2 regions of the Klebsiella sp. WP3-W18-ESBL-02 genome follow, and region 2 is predicted to be linked to the other one. Evidence: predicted binding sites of a transcription regulator. Region 2 holds the regulator's gene; the other holds the start of a gene.
The links. Region 2 encodes LexA, which represses DNA repair genes until DNA is damaged. Its sites were predicted from a motif close to TNCTGTATGTACATACAGNA; they were not measured.
Positions count from the first base shown of each region.

Region 1: a site for LexA is predicted at 2,547-2,566, ahead of sbmC (DNA gyrase inhibitor SbmC). Genes of this name have one in related genera too.

Region 1 covers NZ_AP021972.1:3,682,583-3,686,796, forward strand. Annotated here, with positions in the region: gene H7R56_RS17590 (LysR family transcriptional regulator) at 1-537, opposite strand, end outside; gene H7R56_RS17595 (serine hydrolase domain-containing protein) at 678-1,988, shown strand; gene sbmC (DNA gyrase inhibitor SbmC) at 2,060-2,530, opposite strand; gene H7R56_RS17605 (DUF2235 domain-containing protein) at 3,343-4,214, shown strand, end outside.
Region 2 covers NZ_AP021972.1:4,761,880-4,766,093, forward strand. Annotated here, with positions in the region: gene zur (zinc uptake transcriptional repressor Zur) at 1-388, shown strand, start outside; gene H7R56_RS22860 (CsbD family protein) at 442-651, opposite strand; gene dinF (MATE family efflux transporter DinF) at 776-2,095, opposite strand; gene lexA (transcriptional repressor LexA) at 2,161-2,769, opposite strand; gene H7R56_RS22875 (diacylglycerol kinase) at 2,869-3,237, opposite strand; gene plsB (glycerol-3-phosphate 1-O-acyltransferase PlsB) at 3,366-4,214, shown strand, end outside.

The DNA.
Region 1 (4,214 bases), 1.1 Mb from region 2:
AAAACGCCTCTGCGAGGCGTAGAAATTCATCTCAACGCTGCCGAGCGCGCGCCACTCCATTTCATTACCAAGGCTGCGATTATGGGCCTGAAAAAAACCCAAATCGGCCTGCCCAGCTGCTAACGCGCTCTCCCCTTGCTCACGCGTTGTACAGGTCAGACTCAAGCGCACGTTGCGTTTGGCCATCTGCGCAATCAGTGCCCGCAGAAAGGCGCGCGGGGTGAAGGGATCGTACATGACCTCAAGCGACTGAACATCGGTGGCCGGTACCTGATGCGCAAACTGCTCAAATGCCCGCGCCTGGCGAATCAGCAGATGGGCCTGACGATGAAGCAGCTCGCCTTCAGGCGTAAGCTGCAGCGACCGTCCCTGACGAACAAACAGTTCATAGCCCAGGCCATCCTCAAGAAGATCGATCAAATCGCGTAGCGTCGTGCGGTCTTTTCCGAGCCTGATAGCCGCCTTGACGAGGCTGCCATATTCGGCAACGGCGGTGAAGGCTTCAAGCTGGGCAAGTGAATACGACAATGACGGCACACCTCTCTCCTTAAGCTCTTATGGTGGGGTTTTCCCCCCATATTGCGTTTTTTATTATAGTCCGCCGATTTTTATACTGCATCCGTATCACCTCTCTGCGCGGTGACCTGTCTATGGGTATAACGAAAATCGAGAACGCTATGAATCAAAAACAAAAATCTTCACCTGCACAATATTGTCTGCTGGCCGGTCTGGTTGCCGGAGCCTTCTTTTGCGCCCCGGCCATGGCCGCCTGCGAAGGGACGGAATTAACCCGCTGCCCGGCACCGTTTGACGCTCAACTGCCGGATACGCAAAAGATGCTCACCTGGGATCAGGCCGAGCGCGTCATCGGCTTTCGTAACGATTATCGCAACTACGCGGGCGATGTTTTCCACCACGGTCATGCAACCCCCCTGCAAATGGCAAACCAACCGCTCACCCAAGCCACTTACCAGTTGAAGGGGCAAACATGGAATTTGCAGGATTACATTAAACGACAGAATGTGAGCGGCATGCTGGTCCTGAAAGACGGCAAGATAGCCTGGAAATATTTAGGCGAAGGCAATACGGATAGCACCCTGTGGACTTCGCGTTCAGTGGGCAAATCGGTGGTTTCAACGCTGGTTGGGGTTGCGCTGAAGGAAGGCAAAATTCATTCGTTGAACGATCTGGTCACACGGTATGAGCCTGACTTAAAGGGGACCGCCTGGGAGGGTGTCACTCTGAAGCAGCTGATCCAGCATACCTCCGGGGTCGCATGGAATGAGGATTACACCAATCCACAGTCTGATTTCGCTCAGTTGACGCAGTGCGAGGCGCATCCAGGCACCTATGATTGCGTACGCAAGCTGGTCTCCGGGTTGAAGCGCGCGCATCCGGCGGGTGAAGTCTGGTCGTACTCATCCGGCGGTGCCTGGCTCCTGGGCGACGTGCTGGAACGTGCTACCGGTATGACGCTCGCGGCCTACCTTGAGAAAAGCATCTGGCAACCGTACGGTATGGCAAATGATGGCGTATGGCACGCTTATGCCAAAGGTCAGCACAACGTTGGCGCGCATGGCTTTAACGCTACGCTGGAAGACTGGGGACGCTTTGGTGAATTCGTGTTACACAACGGCCGCCTGCCTGACGGCAAACAGATACTGCCGGAAAACTGGGTCTCGGACTCCGCCGCCTGGACGACCGCAAAAGGCTCCGTTTCCGCCGCACATCCGCAGGGAATCTATGGCTACCAATGGTGGAACAATGAAGTTCCCGCTAATGCTCGCGACGTTGTTCCTGCGGCAAAAACGTCTCTCAAAGGCTCTATGTGGGCGCTGGGAATTTATGGGCAAATGATTATGGTAAACCGCGCGGAGAATCTGGTGATCGTTCAGTGGTCAACGTGGCCGCAGGCAGAACCGTCCTTCAGCGCTCAGCCGCTTGAGGCTTCGCTGATGTTCAGCGCGATCGCCCACGCGCTCCGTTAAGATCCCGACAACGGCGTATGTCCGCCAGCGCACTAAACGCCAGAGTCGCTCATGCGCTCTGGCGTTTTTTATTACGCCTTCGGCACTACCGCGACATACATTTCAATATCCCAGTAACCGTCTTGCGCACCGTTGTTCAGGTAAAGCTCAAAGCACGGTTTTGGCGCCATGGTATGCGCCTCATCTTGCGCCAGGCTATTAAAGAACTGATACCAGGGCGTAGAGAAGTCGTGATCGATAACGCGGGCGCGCGCCACCGCATACAGGCCGCCGTCAACCTCGGTCATCATCACGCCTTCGCTGTTTGGCGGAATAACAAAACCCTCAGGTACCGTGACGGCGGTATCACAGCGCAACTTCTCCGGCGGGACGTCGTCGGGATTATCGTAGTAAACCGCCAGCCACTCTTGTGCGGGGATCTGTTTACCTTCGACCCACATCATCAGTTGCTCAAAGCCTTGTTTAACCGTCTGCTCCCAGGGGCCAACCATATGAAAACCAGCAATTTTACGTGCTGCAGCCTGCTTCACTTCGTATTCCATACCGCCTCCGTTAAGACACTGTAATTACATACAGTATAATCACTGTTTTCGGATACAGACAATCACACAGCGAACAATATGTGAGCAGATTCGCACTCTTGCCAATACGCGTAGGACGGAAGAAAAAAAGGATAAATGGCCCCTGCAGAATTCGAATTAACCACGTATCTATATTGAAATAAAATGATTTTCACCAGTCCGAAAAACGTTGAGGCCTCCAAACCTTTCTGGCTGGATTTTTTGCGGGTTATCCGCAATGGAGGGTGGATTATATCCTGATTTGGGAGAGGGCTGAATATGGACTATAGGCTGACACATTGCCCCACTCATAGTCCAGATACATGATCAAACTCCCGTAGATTGTTCGTTACTGATATCAAACCTGCAGGCCGTGCATAACCACCTAACCTATCGAGCTACTTCACATCGTCGGGCAGTACAGCAACTTTAGAGAGGCGTACAGCCTGACTGCAGCTGCTTTTAAATACTATGGTTTTTCCATAGATAATTTTTATTCTTCCGACGACATAAAACATGACTTAATATATCAATGAGATATAGGAATATTTACTCAATCTGCCCCCTTATTCTGGCATTAAATTTTCTTTGGGCCATATAGGCACAGAGGCAGTACCCGATTTTTTATCATCAGGATGAATAATATGAATAACACTCTAATATATCGGGTCTGCAAACTCATCATAGCGGCACTGTGTTGCATTGTACTCAGTGCCTGTACAAGCCTAATTTCTGGTAATAGGTCAGTTCCAGTACGCGCCACTGATCAGGAGGATATAGAGAAGGCTTTAGCTATGCCGATAGATGCGCCATTGATCACGTACCCAATTGGGCATCGCCCAGTCAAGATTTATAAGGTGGCGTTTGATGGTACCTTTAACGATCGCGATCGGATACCCTTAGATGAACGTGAGACGCTGGTGGCAAGAATTGCCCGGCAAGTGAATGCTGATCGTTATTATCGTGGCGTTGGCATGCAAGGCAGTGGTATCGATTATCTTGACGGGATCTCGGGTTCCAGTAGTTTTGACGTTGCCGAGCAGGCAAAGCGCGAATTTTTCGCGCAAGCAAGCAAATGGCTGTTGGATAATCCCAACACCGATATTCGTGTATTTGTCACAGGATTCAGTCGGGGGGCGGCAACAGCGCGGCATTTTATGAATTTAGTGACGCAGCAGTGGCCGATGCAATTTGGCACGGCTGAAAGGTCCGCTGCTAGCACCGGCCCAAGATTTTATGCGCTGCTTTACGATACCGTAGCCACCGCGCAGAGTCATACTCTGATGCTGAACATCCCGTCGTCCGTGGATTATCTGGTGCACTTCTATGCGACAAATGAAACCCGTAACCAAACTTTTGCGCCGATAATCGATAGCGACCCGACCCCTCTACCACCCCTATGGCGTTTCCAACCGATACCCCATCGCATCAATCTGATCCGCTTGCCAGGAGCCCATTCTGACATCGGTGCATCCTACCCTAAGGGAATCAGCGATATTTATATCCAACTAACGGAACAATTTTTGTATGCCATGGGATTAAGTGGGAACAACTGCTGGGAGAACGACGAGGATCCGCTACTGGCAGGGAAGCATGATTCTCGTGGATTACTGGATAAACTCTTTGGCAGCCTCGATCCGACTCAGGTCAATCATGTCAGTCGCAA
Region 2 (4,214 bases):
CGCCTATGACCTGCTGGACCTGCTGCGCGAGAAAGAACCCCAGGCCAAACCGCCAACCGTCTATCGCGCGCTGGAGTTTCTGCTTGAGCAAGGCTTCGTACACAAGGTGGAATCCGCCAACAGCTACGTGCTCTGTCATCTGTTCGATCAGCCGACGCATACCTCCGCGATGTTTATCTGCGATCGCTGCGGCGTGGTGAAAGAAGAGTGTGCAGAAGGGGTGGAAGATATCATGCATACGCTGGCGGCGAAAATGGGCTTTGCCCTACGCCACAACGTCATTGAGGCCCATGGCCTATGCTCTGCCTGCGTCGAGGTTGAAGCCTGCCGCGCGCATGAGCACTGTCATCACGACCATACCATTCAGTTGAAGAAAAAGGCCCGCTAACCGAGCGATTAGCGGGGGGAGTACATCCGTGTACTCCGGGCAGGAGAAGCGCGTTACCAGCGGATATTGTGGCGTTTATCCCAGCTGTCGACCTCTTTTTCTGCCTGATCTTTCGCGTATCCGTAGCGTTCCTGAATTTTACCGACCAGCTGGTCGCGTTTGCCTTCGATCACCGTCATATCATCGTCGGTGAGTTTGCCCCATTGCTCTTTCACTTTACCTTTAACCTGTTTCCAGTTACCGCCGATTTCGTCTTTATTCATCGTCGAATCCTCGATCGTCAGTGAGTGAATAGCGAAAGAGACACGTTCTTTTTCGCTAAGCGTGAGGTTAATTGTAGTCAGTCATTCTGGGTTCATTTCACTATTCGGAATCTTTAACCATTTCTCAGGAAAACCAGCTATTGTTTCGCCAATGGCGACGCCAGATATACGCCAGCGACAGCCCGCGCAGCGCGAGGAATACAGCCAGCGCCAGCCACAGCCCGTGGTTGCCGAGCAGCGGCAGCGCCAGCAGCGTTAGCGCAAAGCCTAAGGCGGCCACCGCCATACTGTTTCGCATTTCAGCGCCGCGCGTTGCGCCGATAAACATCCCGTCCAGCAAATAGCACCACACGCCGATCGCCGGCAGCACAACCTGCCAGAGCACATAGCGATCGGCAAGCTGCTGCAGTTCAGGTAGCGACGTTAACAGCGCGACAATCTGTTGCCCCAGCAGCGCGTACACCAGCGCAAAGGCCAGCGCGACCACGCCCGCCTGACGGCATGCGGCGTGCCAGACCTCCAGCAGCTTGCTGCCATCGCGCGCCCCGAAAGCCTGCCCGGAATGGGCCTCCACCGCGTAGGCAAAGCCGTCCAGCGCATAGGCTGTAAACGTCAGCATGGTCATCAGCACCGCGTTTACCGCCACCACGTCGCCGCCGAGGCGCGCACCGAAAACGGTCACCGCACCAAAGCACAGCTGTAACAGCAGGGAACGCAGCATAATGTCGCGGTTCAGCGCCAGCAGACGGCGAATGTTGCCGCGCCAGGCGTTTTTCAGCATCAGCCAACTGATGCCCCGCATCACCAGCACCTTGCGGACCATCACCAGCCCGACCAGCAGCGTGGCGTATTCGGCAAGCGCCGTCGCCAGCGCCGCCCCCTGTACGCTCATGTGCAGCCCCATCACCAGCCATAGGTCGAGCACGATATTCAGGACATTGCCCACCACCAGTAAAACAACCGGCGCACGAGCGTACTGTACGCCCAGCAGCCAGCCCAGCAGCACAAGGTTAGCCAGCGCCGCGGGGGCGCTGAGCCAGCGGATGGTCAGAAAACGCCGCGCCTGCTCCAGCACCTCGCCGCTGCCGCCAACGATGGAGAGCGCCAGATTGATCAGCGGCGTTTTCAGCAGAATAATCAGCAGCCCGGCCCCCAGCGCCAGCATGAGCGGCTGCACCAGCGCGCGAGCCAGCGCCTGCGGATCCTTCGCACCAAACGCCTGTGCCGTCAGACCGGTCGTGCTCATGCGCAAAAACAGCAGCAGCATAAACAGGAAGCTGGTCGCGGTCGCGCCAATCGCCACCCCGCCCAGATAAACAGGGCTATCGAGATGACCAATCACGGCGGTGTCCACCAGCCCGAGCAACGGGACGGTAATGTTGGAGAAAATCATGGGTAGCGCAAGGCGCCACAGGGCCTTATCGGCGGAGGTAAGTAGCGGCATGAGTGTCGACCAGAAAGGAAAAAGACGGCGATACGGGGCGTATCGCCGTCATGAGAAAGCGGGTGTTACAGCCATTCGCCGTTGCGAATAACGCCAACGGCCAGTCCTTCGATCGAGAAATTCTGCTGGCGCAGATCGACCACGATAGGTTTAAATTCGCTGTTTTCCGGCAGCAGTTCGACGACGTTACCCTGTTTTTTCAGGCGTTTCACCGTCACTTCTTCATCAATGCGCGCGACCACAACCTGGCCGTTACGCACGTCCTGCGTTTTATGCACGGCAAGGAGGTCGCCGTCCATAATACCGATGTCTTTCATCGACATGCCGCTGACGCGAAGCAGGAAGTCGGCGCTGGGTTTAAACAGCGAGGGATCGACCTGATAATGACCTTCGATATGCTGCTGCGCCAGCAACGGCTCACCCGCCGCGACGCGGCCCACCAGCGGCAGGCCCTCTTCTTCTTCCACCAGCAGGCGGATACCGCGAGAAGCGCCGGATACAATCTCAATGACACCTTTACGCGCCAGCGCTTTCAGGTGCTCTTCAGCCGCGTTCGGGGAACGGAACCCCAAGCGCTGAGCAATTTCCGCACGCGTCGGCGGCATGCCCGTCTGGCTGATATGATCCCGGATGAGATCAAACACCTCTTGCTGCCTGGTCGTTAACGCTTTCATTCCGCCCCCTGGGTGTATATACAGTTATGCTGTGAGTATATACAGCTAGTGTCTATTTTGAAACCATAAAACGCACGAAATCAGGCAGTTTTCACAGCTTTAGTGGAAATGCGCCCACAGCAGCATGCCCCAAGTGATCAGCGCGACAAAAATCGCCAGCAGCACCGCCGCCGACCCCATGTCTTTTGCCCGTCCGGACAGTTCGTGATACTCCGAGCCAATGCGATCGACTACGGCTTCCAGCGCACTATTGAGAATTTCCACTATCATCACCAACAGGACGGAACCGATAAGCAGCACGCGGGTAATCGCATCGACATCCAACCAGCAGGCGATGATAATCGCCAGCACCGACGCGACGCCCTCCTGGCGGAATGCGGCTTCGTTGATCCACGCCGCGCGAAATCCTTTCCAGGAATAGCCCGCTGCTTTGATGATTCGGGTGAGCCCGGTGGTATTATTGGCCATCTCAAGAACCTTTTTTGTTATTACGTCAATGACAATGCGAGTTATGCAGCGGTAGAACAGAAATTCTGCTGACTTTCTGATATTCTTGCCGCGCATTTGCATGATTAACCAGAGGCTTTACATCGTTTATGTCCGGCTGGCCACGAATTTACTACAAATTACTGAATTTACCATTAAGCGTACTGGTAAAAAGCAAGTCTATTCCGGCAGAACCTGCCCAGGAACTGGGGCTCGATACGTCGCGCCCGATTATGTACGTCCTGCCTTATAACTCTAAGGCCGACTTGCTGACGCTGCGCGCCCAGTGCCTGGCGCATGATTTACCCGATCCGCTTGAACCGTTGGAAATCGACGGCACTCTGCTGCCGCGCTACGTGTTTATTCACGGCGGCCCGCGCGTGTTCACTTACTACACGCCAAAGGAAGAGTCGATCAAGCTGTTCCACGACTATCTCGATCTGCACCGCAGCAATCCGGACCTGGATGTGCAAATGGTGCCGGTTTCCGTGATGTTCGGGCGCTCTCCGGGCCGCGAAAAAGGCGAGGAAAATCCGCCGCTGCGTATGCTCAACGGCTTCCAGAAATTCTTCGCCGTCTCCTGGCTTGGTCGCGATAGCTTCGTGCGCTTCTCGCCGTCTGTGTCGCTGCGCCGCATGGCCGACGAACACGGCACCGATAAAATCATCGCCCAGAAGCTAGCACGCGTTGCCCGCATGCACTTTGCCCGTCAGCGCCTGGCTGCGGTTGGCCCGCGCCTGCCGGCACGTCACGACCTGTTCAAAAAGCTGCTGGCTTCGAAAGCCATTGCGAAAGCGGTCGAAGATGAAGCGCGCAGCAAAAAAATCTCCCATGAAAAAGCACAGCAGAATGCGATTGCGCTAATGGAAGAGATTGCGGCTAACTTCTCCTACGAGATGATTCGCCTGACTGACCGTATCCTCAGCTTCACCTGGAACCGTCTGTACCAGGGCATTAAC